3 regions of the Bradyrhizobium sp. 6(2017) genome follow, and region 3 is predicted to be linked to each of the others. Evidence: predicted binding sites of a transcription regulator. Region 3 holds the regulator's gene; each other region holds the start of a gene.
What was found. The regulator LexA, encoded in region 3, represses DNA repair genes until DNA is damaged. The targets are predictions, from matches to a motif close to TGTTCNNNNTGTGTTCNG.
Positions count from the first base shown of each region.

Region 1: the regulator LexA is predicted to act here: its motif matches at 1,976-1,993, upstream of ruvC (crossover junction endodeoxyribonuclease RuvC).
Region 2: the regulator LexA is predicted to act here: its motif matches at 1,462-1,479, upstream of G6P99_RS16340 (ImuA family protein).

Region 1 covers NZ_CP049289.2:9,025,057-9,029,600, forward strand. The annotation lists gene ruvB (Holliday junction branch migration DNA helicase RuvB) at 1-507, opposite strand, end outside; gene ruvA (Holliday junction branch migration protein RuvA) at 504-1,121, opposite strand; gene ruvC (crossover junction endodeoxyribonuclease RuvC) at 1,423-1,950, opposite strand; gene G6P99_RS42860 (YebC/PmpR family DNA-binding transcriptional regulator) at 2,162-2,908, opposite strand; gene G6P99_RS42865 (methyl-accepting chemotaxis protein) at 3,131-4,544, shown strand, end outside.
Region 2 covers NZ_CP049289.2:3,503,679-3,508,222, forward strand. The annotation lists gene G6P99_RS16335 (UdgX family uracil-DNA binding protein) at 1-1,293, opposite strand, end outside; gene G6P99_RS16340 (ImuA family protein) at 1,551-2,345, shown strand; gene G6P99_RS16345 (Y-family DNA polymerase) at 2,482-4,098, shown strand; gene G6P99_RS16350 (error-prone DNA polymerase) at 4,095-4,544, shown strand, end outside.
Region 3 covers NZ_CP049289.2:5,391,665-5,396,208, reverse strand. The annotation lists partial or broken gene G6P99_RS25265 (ComEC/Rec2 family competence protein) at 1-1,206, shown strand, start outside; gene G6P99_RS25260 (hypothetical protein) at 1,203-1,430, opposite strand; gene G6P99_RS25255 (hypothetical protein) at 1,593-2,021, opposite strand; gene lexA (transcriptional repressor LexA) at 2,365-3,069, opposite strand; gene glp (gephyrin-like molybdotransferase Glp) at 3,302-4,513, opposite strand; gene G6P99_RS25240 (HAD family hydrolase) at 4,539-4,544, opposite strand, start outside.

The DNA of each region.
Region 1 (4,544 bases), 3.6 Mb from region 3:
CGGATTGGTGAGCAGCCCCGCGCGCGTCGTCGCGCCGACCAAAGTGAATTTCGACAGCTCGATCTTCACCGAGCGCGCCGCCGGACCTTCGCCGATGATCAGGTCGAGCTGGAAATCCTCCATCGCGGGATAGAGCACTTCTTCCACCGCCGGACTCAGGCGATGGATCTCATCGATGAACAGCACGTCGCGCTCTTCCAGATTGGTCAGCAGTGCCGCGAGATCGCCGGCCTTCGCAATCACCGGACCCGAGGTGGCGCGGAAGCCGACGCCGAGCTCGCGCGCGACGATCTGCGCCAGCGTGGTCTTGCCGAGGCCGGGGGGACCGACGAACAGCACATGATCGAGCGCCTCGCCGCGCTTCTTCGCGGCCTCGATGAAGATCGAGAGATTCTTGCGCGCCTGGGCCTGGCCGACGAATTCCGTCAGCGACTGCGGACGCATCGCACTGTCGCCGACATCATCGGAGCGGCGTTCGGGCGAGACCATGCGCGACGGCGTGTTCACTTCGACAATTCCTTAAGCCCCAGCCGGATCAGCTGCGCGGTCTCGGCCTGCTCACCGGCGCTGCGCGAGGCGGCGGCGATGGCGGCGGCGGCCTGCGGCTGGCCGTAGCCGAGATTGACCAGCGCGGAGATCGCGTCCGTCACCGGACGCGGCGCGCGGTTGTTGTCGATCGCGCCCGACAGCTGCACCACCGCGGGATCGACATCGGCGAAGCCCGGCGCCTTGTCCTTCAATTCGCTGACGATACGCTCGGCGACCTTCGGCCCGACCCCCGGCGTGCGCGCCACCGCCGCCTTGTCGCGCAGCGCGATCGCGTTGGCGAGATCGGTCGGTGGCAGCGTGCCGAGCACCGCGAGCGCGACCTTGGCGCCGACGCCCTGCACGGTCTGCAACAGGCGAAACCATTCGCGCTCGAGATCTGAGCGGAAGCCGAACAGCTTTATTTGATCCTCGCGGACATAGGTCTCGATCGAGAGCACGGCCGCTGCGCCCGGCGACGGCAGCGCCTGCAACGTGCGGCTGGCGCAATGCACCTGATAGCCGACGCCGCCGACGTCGAGGATCACGTAATCCTCGCCATAGGAGTCGATCAGGCCCTTGAGCTTGCCGATCATGAGGACCACCCGGACTCAACGGCCGCGCGGTGTTCGAGTTTTTCCAAATCCGTGAGGGAGGCACCGGCGGAAGGGTTCCCTCCCCCCTTGCGGGGGAGGGTTAGGGAGAGGGATGCCGCTTGCTCGGTTGGCTGACGCAGAGCAAAGGCAACACTCACATGTCGAATGATCGTCTCACGAACTTGGTTGGCGCATCTTCGCTGCATCTCATGGGCCGTCGCCCGGGGCTTACCCCTCTCCCCAACCCTCCCCCGCAAGGGGGGAGGGAGCCCGATCAGCGCGCCATCCTCACATTGCGTGATCATAGGCTTGCCACCCTGAGCCGCAGCGCGGTGCTCTGGCGGTGATGGGCGTGGGTGATCGCGACCGCCAGCGCGTCGGCGGCGTCGGCGGATGGCGGCTCGGCCTTCGGCAGCAGTATCTTCAGCATCACCTGGATCTGGTTCTTCTCGGCATGCCCGGCGCCGACCACGGTCTTCTTGACCTGGTTCGGCGCGTATTCGGCGACCGAGATACCAAACATTGCGGGCGCCAGCATGGCGACCCCGCGGGCCTGACCGAGCTTCAGCGTGGCGACGCCGTCCTTGTTGACAAAGGTCGCCTCGACCGCCGCCTCCGCCGGCTTGTAGTCGCCTAGCACTGCGGCAAGCCCCTCATGGATCGCGAGCAGCCGGCTCGCCAGCGGCAGATTGTCCGGCGGTTCGACCGAGCCGCAGGCGATATAGACCAGACGGTTGCCTTCGGTCTCGATCACCCCCCAGCCGGTGCGGCGGAGACCCGGATCGATACCGATGATGCGGACGGGAGAGCGAATCGGCTGCGATGTCATGGGGTAGTGATACCGCCTGCGCCGGGAGAACGAAACACAAACGGAGGTTCATCCCCTGCCGCGGCCGTTGTAGTCGGCCTCGCTTGTCATCCCCGCGAAAGCGGGGATCCAGTACGCCGCGGCTTCTCGGTTCAAACGCAGGTCTCTGGAATCCTGGATCGCCCGGTCGAGCCGGGCGATGACAGTGGAGTTTTGAGCGACGAACGAGCCCTTACCCACCCATCTTCGCGATCAGCGCGTCGGACACCTCGAAATTGGCGAACACGTTCTGCACGTCGTCGTGCTCGTTGAGCAGGTCCATCAGCTTCAGCAGCTTTTCGCCGGTCTCGTCGTCGACCGCGACGGTGTTTTGCGGCTTCCAGGTCAGCGCCGCCTTGCGCGGCTCGCCGAACTTCGCCTCCAGCGCCTTTGCGACTTCGCGGAAGGTGTCCTGCGAGGCGTAGACCTCGTGACCAGATTCGCTGGAAACCACGTCGTCGGCTCCGGCCTCGATCGCGGCGTCCAGCATGGCGTCGTCGGAGGCGACCTTGGCGTCGTATTCGATGATGCCGGTGCGGTCGAACATGAAGGCGACCGAGCCGGTTTCGCCGAGATTGCCGCCCGACTTGGTGAAGAAGGAGCGGATGTCGGAGGCGGCGCGGTTGCGGTTATCGGTCAGCGCCTCGACGATGACGGCGACGCCGCCGGGGCCATAGCCCTCGTAACGGATCTCGTCATAGTTCTCGCCCTCATTGCCCGCGGCCTTCTTGATCGCACGATCGATATTGTCCTTGGGCATGTTCTCGGCGCGGGCCGCGACCACGGCGGCACGCAGGCGCGGGTTCATCGCAGGGTCCGGGGTGCCGAGCTTGGCCGCCACGGTGATTTCGCGGGCCAACTTGCCGAAAAGCTTCGACTTCTGGGCATCCTGCCGGCCCTTGCGGTGCATGATGTTCTTGAATTGGGAATGGCCGGCCATGCGACGTCTCTTCGAAAGCGTAGGGTCTGACGGGTGGAAAACGCGGCCTTATAGGCCCCTGGCGGTCAAAATCAAAGATCGGCGGGGGCGGTCCGGCCCCGGAATACTACCGCAAGCCGGAATATGAGGCACTTGTTAACCATGACTTCACGCCCGGATGCGAGGATCGCCCCGTCCCGCCGCAACTCCAAGGCAACTTCCAACAGCCCCCACAGAGCCCACATGGCGTTCGGTTTGTTTCGAAAGCAAGTGCCGGAGCCGGCTGCGCCCGCCGTCGCGCCGAAGGTTCCAACTGCGGCGGCTGCGCCTGAAGCCTCCGCGACCGAGACTGATTCGGCCAAGGACTCGGCCAAGGAGATCCTGGAGCTGCTGGAACTCGAGCTCGGCGCGATGATCCGCCAGCTCGAGCGCGCCGCAGGCTCGGTCGCCGACGGCGCCGAGGCGACGGCAGCCAAGCTTGCGACCATCCGCGCCCGCACCGACGCGCTGAGCGGCCGCAGCAGCGACGCGCAGAACACCGCGACGACATTCTCGGAAGCCGCCGGCCGATTCACCCATTCCGCCGAGGGCATCGGCCAGCAGGTGCGCAGCGCGAGCCAACTCGCCGACGATGCCGCAGCCGCAGCGCGCGAGGCCACCGCCAATGTCGATCGCTTGCGCGAATCCTCGGCCGCGATCGGCAACGTCGTCAACCTGATCGCGCAGATCGCGCGGCAGACCACGCTTTTGGCGCTCAACTCGACCATCGAGGCGGCGCGCGCCGGCGCCGCCGGCAAGGGCTTTGCGGTGGTTGCCACGGAGGTCAAGGCGCTGGCGGTGCAGACCCAGAGCGCCACCGAAGAGATCACGCGGAAGATCGAGGCGCTGCAGAAGGATGCCACCGGATCGGCGGACGCCGTGCACCGCATCTCGCGGGCGATCGAGGCAATCCGCCCGGTGTTCGAGAACGTCAACGGCGCGGTCGCCGAGCAGAATGCGATTACCGGCGAGATGGGCCAGAACGCGGCCTCCGCCTCCAGCTTCATCGTCTCGGTCGGCACCAGCGCCGGCGAGATCGACTCCGCGACACGCGAAGCCGCCGCATATGGCGACAATGTTGCGAAGGCCGGGAAGGCCGTGACCGCCTTTGCCCAGAAGCTGAAGGCACGCTGCGCGGTGCTGCTCCGCCAGAACGAGCGCAGCGACCCGCGCAAGAACGAGCGCCTGCCCTGCAGCCTCAAGATCGAGATCACGACCGCCCGCGGAATCATCACCGCGCCGGTCTACGAAATCGCGATGGACGGCATCCTGATCGGCGGGCCCGATGCCGAGAAGCTGCCGGCCCATGAGACCCTGAGTGCGACCTTGCAGGATGTCGGTGCGTGCCGGATCAGGATCGGCGACCGCACCAAGGCCGGCGCGCAGGCGCGTTTCGAGGCTGCGAGCTCCGCGCTGCGCGAGCTGATCGAAGACCGGATGTGGGCGATCCACGAGGAAAACGCCGAGCTGATCACCCGCGCGATGGAAGCAGGCACGGCGCTGACCAAGGTCTTCGAGAGCGGCCTTGCGAGCGGCGCAATCACGATCGACGACATGTTCGACACCGACTATGTCGAAATATCCGGCACCAATCCGGTGCAATACCGCACAAGGATGC
Region 2 (4,544 bases), 1.9 Mb from region 3:
CCTGTGGATAGGTGTGATCTTGCCGAGCACGCTCTGCGCGGCCGTGGCGCCGAGCGCCACCACCAGTTCCGGCTTGATGGCGGCGAGCTCGCGCTCATACCACTGCCGGCAGGCGCGGATTTCCGGCGTGCCCGGCTTCTGGTGCAGGCGGATCTTGCCGCGCGGCACGAACTTGAAGTGTTTCACCGCATTGGTGATGTAGACCTTGGCGCGCGCGATGCCGGCTTCCTCAAGCGCGCGATCGAGCATCTGCCCGGCGGGACCGACGAAAGGATGGCCGGCGAGATCTTCCTTGTCGCCGGGCTGTTCGCCGACCAGCATCAGCGTCGCGCCTTGCGGTCCTTCGCCGAACACGGTTTGCGTCGCGTCCTTCCATAGCGGGCAGGCGCGGCAAGCGGCGGCCTCGTCGCGCAAGGCTGCGATCGCGTCGTGAGTTTGCTCGTCTTGAGTTTGCTTGTCTTGGGTATGCGCGTCGCGAGTTTGCTTGCGGGGCATCGGCGTATCCTGCCGCTGCTGCGGCGCGGCCGCCTTGCGGGCGATGAAGGGGCCGCTGGTCATGCGCATGGCGTCTTCGATCAGAGGTTTAATGATCGAGTCCTCGGGCAGGTTCCTCCAATAGGCTTGCGGGATCTCCATCACTTTCAGCCGCGCGGGATTGAAGCGGCCGTTGTCATGCCGCCGCCAGGCCTCCTCGAGCCGGTCCTCGCTCGGCACCTCGGATTTGGCGACGCCCGGCGTGATCGAGATCGCGTGCCCGTCCCAATGTGCGCAGAGGTCGGGGGTCAGGATCGACCACGGCATGTCGGCGAAGCGGCCGGCGAAGAACGGTGCGGCATGCTCGACGATGCGATGCTCCGGCTCGAACCAGGCGACGTAATGCGCCTTCTGCTCGCGGCCGATCTCGCGGAAGCGCAGATGCGCGTGCATCCTGTCGATATCGCGATAGACCGCGCGCGCCATCGCGTGGACCTCGGCGACATCAGGATCATCAGTCGCGCTGAGCAGATCGTGATGGCTGCGCAGCCGCCACAGCAGGCGATAGAGCAGGGCGATGCGCTCGTCATTGCGATGCAGGATCGCGGTCCTTGCCAGCTCGACGAATTTCGCTGTGACGTTGAACTGCGTCTGCGGCGTGTCGGGCAATTCATTCACGCAGGATGCCGACAACAGTTCGTCGTCGCTGCGTACCGTCCACGTGACATCCGACGGCTTCACATCATTCAGCGCCAATCGCCGCGCGGCCTTGCGCCAGCCTTCGAAATCGGTGTCGTTGTCGAGCACGATGATACGCATGCGATTGCTCCGTTTCCGTCACGCCGCCATTTTCCGGGCCGGCGCGCCCGAGGCTGCGGGCGAACCGGCTAACGTTCGGGTTGGACGCTACTGAATCTCATTGATTCTACTGGTGAATCACGAAACTCACCAATCCGATTGACTCCGCCGGCCCTGTTAGCTTTATATTAGAACATACCATGAACAATTGAGCCAGTCTCTGGTTCGTTGTTCAGGCAGTGACGGCCTCAAATTTTCAAGTTGAAGGAGCGGCGCATATGAACGGCGCACGCACGGGTACGCTTGCGTCTCTGCGCGGCAGCATCGCGCGCATCGAGGCGCCATCGGAGGCGGCGATGCCGAACCGCATCGCGCTCGGTCACGCCAGCGCGGACGCCATGCTGCGCGGCGGGCTTGCGGCGGCAACGTTGCACGAGGTGTTCGCCGCCGGCCATCAAAGCGGGGCGGCGACCGGCTTCATCGCGGGGCTTGCCGGACGGCTCTCAGCGCGCAAGCCGCTGGTCTGGGTGCGGCAGGATTTTTCCGATCGCGAAAACGGCGCGCTGTCGATGCGCGGGCTCGCCGAGCTCGGTCTCGATCCGCGCCTGCTCGTTACGGTGCGCGCCGCCGATGTCGACAACGGCTTGCGCACGGCGGCTGATGCGCTCGCCTGCGATGCGCTCGGCGCCGTCGTGCTCGAGATCTGGGGCCATGCGCGCCAGCTCGACCTCGTCGCCAGCCGCAAATTGACCCTGGCCGCGCAAGCCTCCGGCGTCACCGCGCTGGTGCTGCGGATCGCGGCAACGGCGATCCCCTCGACCGCGGAGACGCGCTGGATCGTGCGCGCGGCGCATTCGCCGCCCGGCAATGCCGCAAGCGTCTGGGGCGCGCCGCGCTTCGACGCCGAACTCGTGCGCAATCGTCATGGCCCGGTCGGGCGATGGATCATGGAATGGAAATGTGATGAGTGCCAATTCAGTGAACCGTCGGCGTATCCTCAGCCTGTGGCTGCCACGCCTGCCCATCGACCGCATCAAGCGCAAGCTCGCGCAGGACATCGCCTCGCAAGCTGATGCTCGGGACATTCGGCAGGTGGCAGGGCTCCCTCTCCCGCTTGCGGGGGAGGGTTGGGGTGGGGGTGTTTCCACGAGTCCCACTCTTCGTCGGAAGGAAGTTTCCACACAGGAGATGGCAGGGCTCTCTCCCCACTTGCGGGGGAGAGTTGGAGAGAGGGGTACCACGGATGCCGGCGTATGCGGCTTACCCCTCTCCCTAACTCTCCCCCGCAAGGGGGGAGGGAACCCGTCCGCTCATGCGTCCCTTACGAATGAAGTAAGCAACTGCCTCCCCAGCGTCGTCGTCGCAAAGGACCACAACGCCATCCTGCTGCATGCCATCGACGAGGCGGCGGTGCGCGCCGGGCTGTCGATCGGGCTGCCGCTCGCCAATGCGCGCGCGATCTGTCCGGAGCTCACGGTCTACGACGCCGATCCCGCCGCCGATCTGAAGACGCTGAACGACATCGCCGACTGGTGCGACCGCTTCACGCCGCTGGTGGCGCTCGATCCGCCCTACGGGCTGTTCCTCGACATCACCGGCTGCGCGCATCTGTTCGGCGGCGAGCGCGCGCTGCTGCAGATCGTGACCAATGCGCTGAGCCGGCGCGGCTTCGCCGTCAGCGCTGCGATATCAGGCACCTCGATCGCGGCGCGCACGCTGACGCGTTACACTTCCGGGCAGATCGTCGCCAGCGGCGCGGAAGCAGAGGCGGTCGGCCCGCTGCCGGTGTCGGCGCTCGGCGCCGATCCTGCCATCACCACCGGCCTGCGCCGCGCCGGCTTGAAGACCATCGGCGATGTTGCCTCACGCGCGCCGCACGAGATTTCCGCGCGGTTCGGCGCAGCCTTCACGACCCTGCTCAGCCACGCGCTTGGGCAGGGCGATGCCCCGATCAGCCCGCGCAAGCCGCTGCCCGATTACATCGTCGAGAAGCGTTTCCCCGAACCGGTCGCGACCGACACCGTGATCGCGCTGACGTTACAAAGCCTCGCCAGGATGCTTGTTGCGGCGATGGACAAGCAGGGCAAGGGCGCCCGGCAGCTGGAGGCGAGCTTCTTCCGCACCGACGGCGCGGTGCGCGCGATCATGGTCGAGACCGGGCGTCCGGTGACGCGGACCGAGATGATCGACCGCCTGTTCCGCGAGCGGCTCGATGCGCTCAATGATCCGCTCGATCCCGGCTTCGGCTTCGATCTCATTCGCCTTGCTGCCGGCCGCACCGAGATCGTGGTGCAGCAGCAGCGCGATCTCGACACGTCAGTGCACGACAATGACGAGATCTCGGCGCTGATCGACCGCATCGCCGCCCGCATCGGGGGCAAGCGCGTCGTCGTGCATCTGCCGCTGGAGAGCCACATCCCGGAGCGCGCTGCGCTCGCGCTGCCGGCGCAGCATCATCTGACTGCTGCCAGCGCCGCCGCCTGGCCGGAACGCGCCGCCGGCGAGCCGCCGCTGCGACCTTTAAGGCTGTTCGAGCGGCCCGAACCCATCAAGGTGCCATTCGCGACCGTGCCCGACGGTCCGCCGCATCAATTCACCTGGCGGCGCGCGCAGCACGATGTGGTGCGGGTCGAGGGCCCCGAACGCATCGCGATGGAATGGTGGAAGCAGGATGGTGCGTCGCTGACCCGCGATTACTTCCGCGTCGAGGACGCCGAGGGCCAGCGCTTCTGGATATTCCGCGACGGTCTCTATGAGAGCGAGCTGCGGGACGAGCAAGGCAAGCCGCTGCCCGCCAACTGGTATGTGCACGGGCTGTTCGCATGACGACGCCAACGCCCGATTATGCCGAGATCGGCATCACCAGCAATTTCTCCTTCCTGCGCGGCGGCTCCGATCCGCGCGCCTATGTGCATCAGGCGAGCGAGCTCGGTATCCCCGTGATCGGGCTCGCCGATCACAACACGCTGGCCGGCGTGGTGCGCGCCTGGAAGGAGCTCGACAGCGAGAAGGTCGCCCATCCGCCAAAACTTTTGATCGGCGCCCGCATCGTCTTCATCGACGGCACGCCCGACATCCTGGTCTATCCGCGCGACCGCGCCGCCTATGGCCAGCTGTGCCAGTTGCTGACCCGCGGCAAGCGCGGTGGCGGCATCGAGCGCATCGAGAAGGGGGATTGCCGGCTCACCCTGTCCGATCTGCTCGATTTCGCCGAAGGCCAGCTCTTGGTGCTGGCGCTGCCGCATCGTTTCGAGGAAGCGACAGCGCTCGAT
Region 3 (4,544 bases):
AGCGATCGTTCCTCATGACGGCGGTGGTGCTGATCGCGGTGATGGTCGACCGCCGCGCGATCACCTTTCGCACCCTGGCGGTGGCGGCGCTGATCGTGCTCGTGATCGCGCCGGAGGCGCTGGTGCATCCGAGCTTCCAGATGTCGTTTGCCGCAACGCTCGGGCTGGTGGCGCTGGTGCAGATCGGGCTGCCGAACCTGTTGGCCTCGCCCGACCATTCGGCGACCGCGCGGGTCGCGCTGTGGGGGGGGGCGCGAGCTCACGATGCTGATGCTGGCCTCGCTGGTGGCGGGGCTGGCGACGACCCCCTACGCCGCGTTCCATTTCCATCGCGTGACGCCTTACGGGCTGCTCGCCAACCTCGCGGCGATGCCGGTGGTGTCGGCGATCGTGATGCCGGCGGGCCTGCTCGGCCTCCTCGCCATGCCGTTCGGCTTTGATGGCGTGTTCTGGGCGATCATGGGCTTTGGCATCGACTGGATGATTTTGGTGACGCAATGGGTCGCCGCGCTGCCTGGCGCGGTGGGGCGGATGGCGGCGTTCGGCATCGGGCCGCTGATCGTCGCAAGCGCGGGCATCATCCTGCTCGGACTGCTGCGCACGCCGCTGCGCTGGTCCGGCGCGGTGCTGCTGGTAGTGGCCACAGTCTGGGCGGTGAGGGTGCCGCTGCCTGACGTCCTGATTTCCGCCGACGGCCGGAACGTCGCGGTACGCGGCGGCGACGGGCGGCTGCATCTGATGCATAGCGCGAAGGATGCCTTCCTGGTCAAGGAATGGCTGGCGGCGGATGCCGATGCGCGGACCGCCGCCGATGCGTCGCTCGGCGAGGGCGTCTCCTGCGATCCGGGCGGCTGCGCGACCCAGGGTCCGGGCGGTGCCTTCGTCGCACTGGCGATGCGGCCGGAGGCGCTGGCCGACGATTGCGAGCGGGCGGCGCTGATCGTCACCGCGCGGCCGGCGCCGCAGGGCTGCGCGGCCTCGGTGATCGATGCCGAGCGGCTGCGGCGCCACGGTGCGCTGGTGCTACGGCGAAACAGGGACGGCTACGCCATCGATGCGGTGAAGCCCGGCGGGATCGACCGGCCGTGGTCGCCGGCGGTTCCCGGTGACGGCGAGAGCGAGACGGTCCTCCGTACACCCGCCGCCGCGCCGCGGCCCGCAGTCGATGCGACACCGGCCGAGACCGACCTGCAGGGGGATGATTAGCCGTTGCCGGGCGAGGTGCCGGTCGGCAGCTCGAACAGGCCGAGATGGTACTCGTCGGAATCGGGGCCGGCGTCGGGCTTCTTGACGAGGGTGAAGACGGCCTCGGGAAACTGCTCCCAGACCTTGAGATCATCGGCCGTCACTGTCAGCCAGCCGAACCGGAACAAGTAGCGGCCCGGCTCGGTGACGCGTCCAGCCTTTTGCCATGTGACCTTGTCGACCACTGCGCAGGTTTCCGTGAGTGCACGTCTTCCGTACGCGATGATGCGCCAAGGCGCTCGCCGATGCAAATCTCCTCATGCGCCCCGGAAGCGGAAATCCGGGGTCGCTCGAAATCGCTTAAGGTCATCCGCCGCCGAATGGCTCATTCCGCGGCGACGATGCGCTCAACCCAAAAACAGCGACGCGAATGCGGAGGGGCGCCGCTCCACAACCTTCGGCTTGTGCTCGACCTGCGGATGCAGTGCCGGCAACTGCAGCACGCTGACGCGCTGTCCCTCGACGAGCTGGGTTACCAGAACATGGCTGCCGTCGGGGAATTCGACCGCATCATGATGGCGATCGGGCACGTCGGGCTCGACTTCGTTGAACACGCCGACGCGGAAATTCATCGTCTTGGTCCAGATCCAGCGGCTGTCGTAGCGAACGTTCTCGGCGAAAGCGAGCTCGGTGCCCGGCAGCATGCAGACCGCGACAGTGGGATCGTTCTCCGAAGCAAAGCCGCGGGTCGACGTGCCGCGGAAAGTCGTGGTGATCAGCGTCTCTCCGACAATGGCGGGGCGCGATGCCACGGCGTGCAGACTATAGTCACACATCGGATGGCTCCTCTTTTCGAGGTAGCGACCCGTGCCTCTCCCTGAGGCGCAGGCCTCTACCAGAGTGGACGATAGCAAACGAGTGTCTGCTCGTTTCTGGGCGATTGTACGACTGGCCGTCGAACGCCTCAATCACAAACGCGCTACACTGCGCGAGAGGTATCGGGGCGCATCCAAGCTGGTCCGCACGCTGCGCTATCTTCCAAGGAACGATCCGATCTGTTGCTCGTTCCTGGATCGGGACGACTTTTTCTTCAAATCGTCATCCCGCTCCATATGTCTGTTCGAGCATGGTCTTTTCGGAAAACCGCTTCGCACTTTTCCGGATCATGCTCCGCCGCCGTCAGTATTTGCGATACAGCCCGATCAGCTTGCCCTGGATGCGGACCCGGTTCGGCGGCAGGATGCGCACTTCATAGGCAGTGTTGGCCGGCTCGAGCGCGATCGATGCACCGCGGCGGCGGAAGCGCTTCAGGGTGGCTTCCTCCTCGTCGATCAGCGCCACCACGATGTCGCCGGTGTTGGCGACGTCGTTGCGCTGGATCAGCGCCATATCGCCGTCGAGGATGCCGGCGTCGACCATCGAGTCGCCGCGTACCTCAAGCGCATAATGCTCGCCGGAGCCGAGCATGTCGGGCGGCACGCTGATGGTGTGGCTGCGGGTCTGCAGCGCCTCGATCGGCGTACCGGCCGCGATCCGGCCCATCACCGGGACGGCGACCGGACGGTTGCCGTCGTCCTCGGCGATCGGCGGCGTGCTGCTGCGCTTGCCGAGGGTGCCCTCGATGACGCTTGGCGTGAAGCCACGGCGGCCGTTGCCGCCGCCGGCCGACAGCTCGGGCAGCTTGATGACCTCGATGGCGCGGGCGCGGTTGGGCAGGCGGCGGATGAAGCCGCGCTCCTCCAGCGCAGTGATCAGGCGGTGGATACCGGACTTCGAGCGCAGGTCGAGCGCATCCTTCATCTCGTCGAAGGAGGGCGGCACGCCGGCCTCTTTCAGACGTTCATTGATGAAACGCAGAAGTTCGTACTGTTTGCGCGTGAGCATCTCGAGTATTCCCCCGGTTGGTAGCGTCGTTCGATTCCGAGACTCTTCAGTTGGGGCCTTCAGACGGGGCCTGATCTCGGGAGCGCAATGCTCCCTGGCGGCTTCCCGATTGTAGACACCAGCACTCGAAACAAATCATGAACGGACACTATATGTTCGATATGTGTTCCGCAACCACTTAATTTCCGGTGAACGCATCAGGCGGCGCGCAATCGGCTAGCCCGCGAAAACCTCACTCAGGCAGCATCAGGATCTCGCATTCACTGCCCTTGGCGGCGGCGGGGGCGAACGGCGGACGCACCAGAAGTGCCCGTGCCGCAGCGAGATTCCCGAGCAGCGAAGAATCCTGCTGCATCACCGGAGTCGCGATCGGCGCGCCGTCCTCGCGCTCCTCGAGACGCGCGCGCAGATAGTCCTCGCGCTGGTCGTTGGCGGCGAGGTCGCGGCCGAGCAGGGCGGTCGTGCGGACATGATGGATCGTGTTCCGGCCGCTCAAAGCCCGAATCAACGGCACCAGAAACAGGAAGGCGCAGACATAGGACGATACCGGATTGCCGGGCAGGCCGATCACCCGCATGGCCCCGAGCCGGCCGTGCATCATCGGCTTGCCGGGCCGCATCGCGATCCGCCAGAACGCCATCGCGACGCCCTCGGCCTCCAGCGACTGCTTGACCAGATCGTGGTCGCCGACCGAGGCGCCGCCGGTGGTGATCAGGATGTCGGCGCCGGTCTCGCGCGCCCGGCGGATGCCGGCGGTGGTCGCTGCCACCGTGTCGGCGGCAACCCCGAGATCGACGGTCTCGGCGCCTTCGGCGCGCGCCAGTGCCCGCAGCGCATAGCCGTTGGAATAGACGATCTGGCCAGGGCCGGGCCTTGAGCCCGGCATCACCAGCTCGTCGCCGGTGGCGAGCACCGCGACCTTCGGGCGGCGGCGCACCGCGAGTTCCGGATAGTTCATGGCGGCCGCCAGCGAAAGCGCGCGGTCGGAGAGGCGGCTGCCACGGTTCAGCAGCAGGTTGCCCTCACGGAAGTCGACGCCGGCCGGGCGGATGTGCCGTCCTGGGCTCGCAGCCTCCGTGATCGAGATGTGGTCGCCGTCGAGCCGGGTGTCTTCCTGGATGATGACGGCGTCGGCGCCATGGGGGATGACGCCGCCGGTGAAGATCCGCACCGCTTCGCCGGCACTGAGCGTCCGCTCGAACGGCCGGCCGGCGGCGACTTCGCCGATCACCTTGAGACGGGCCTTGAGATGAGCCGCATCGGCGGCGCGCACCGCGTAGCCGTCCATGGCCGACATCGGCTCCGGCGGCTGGGTGCGGCGCGCCGCGAGGTCGTGCGCCAGCGTGCGGTGGTAGGCGGCATCGAGCGCGACCATCTCCTCCGGCAGCGGTTCGGCGCCGGCAAGAACGGCGGACAGGGCATCGGCAACCGGCATCAGGGCCACGCGCAAAACTCCTCAAGGCAAATGGTCAAAT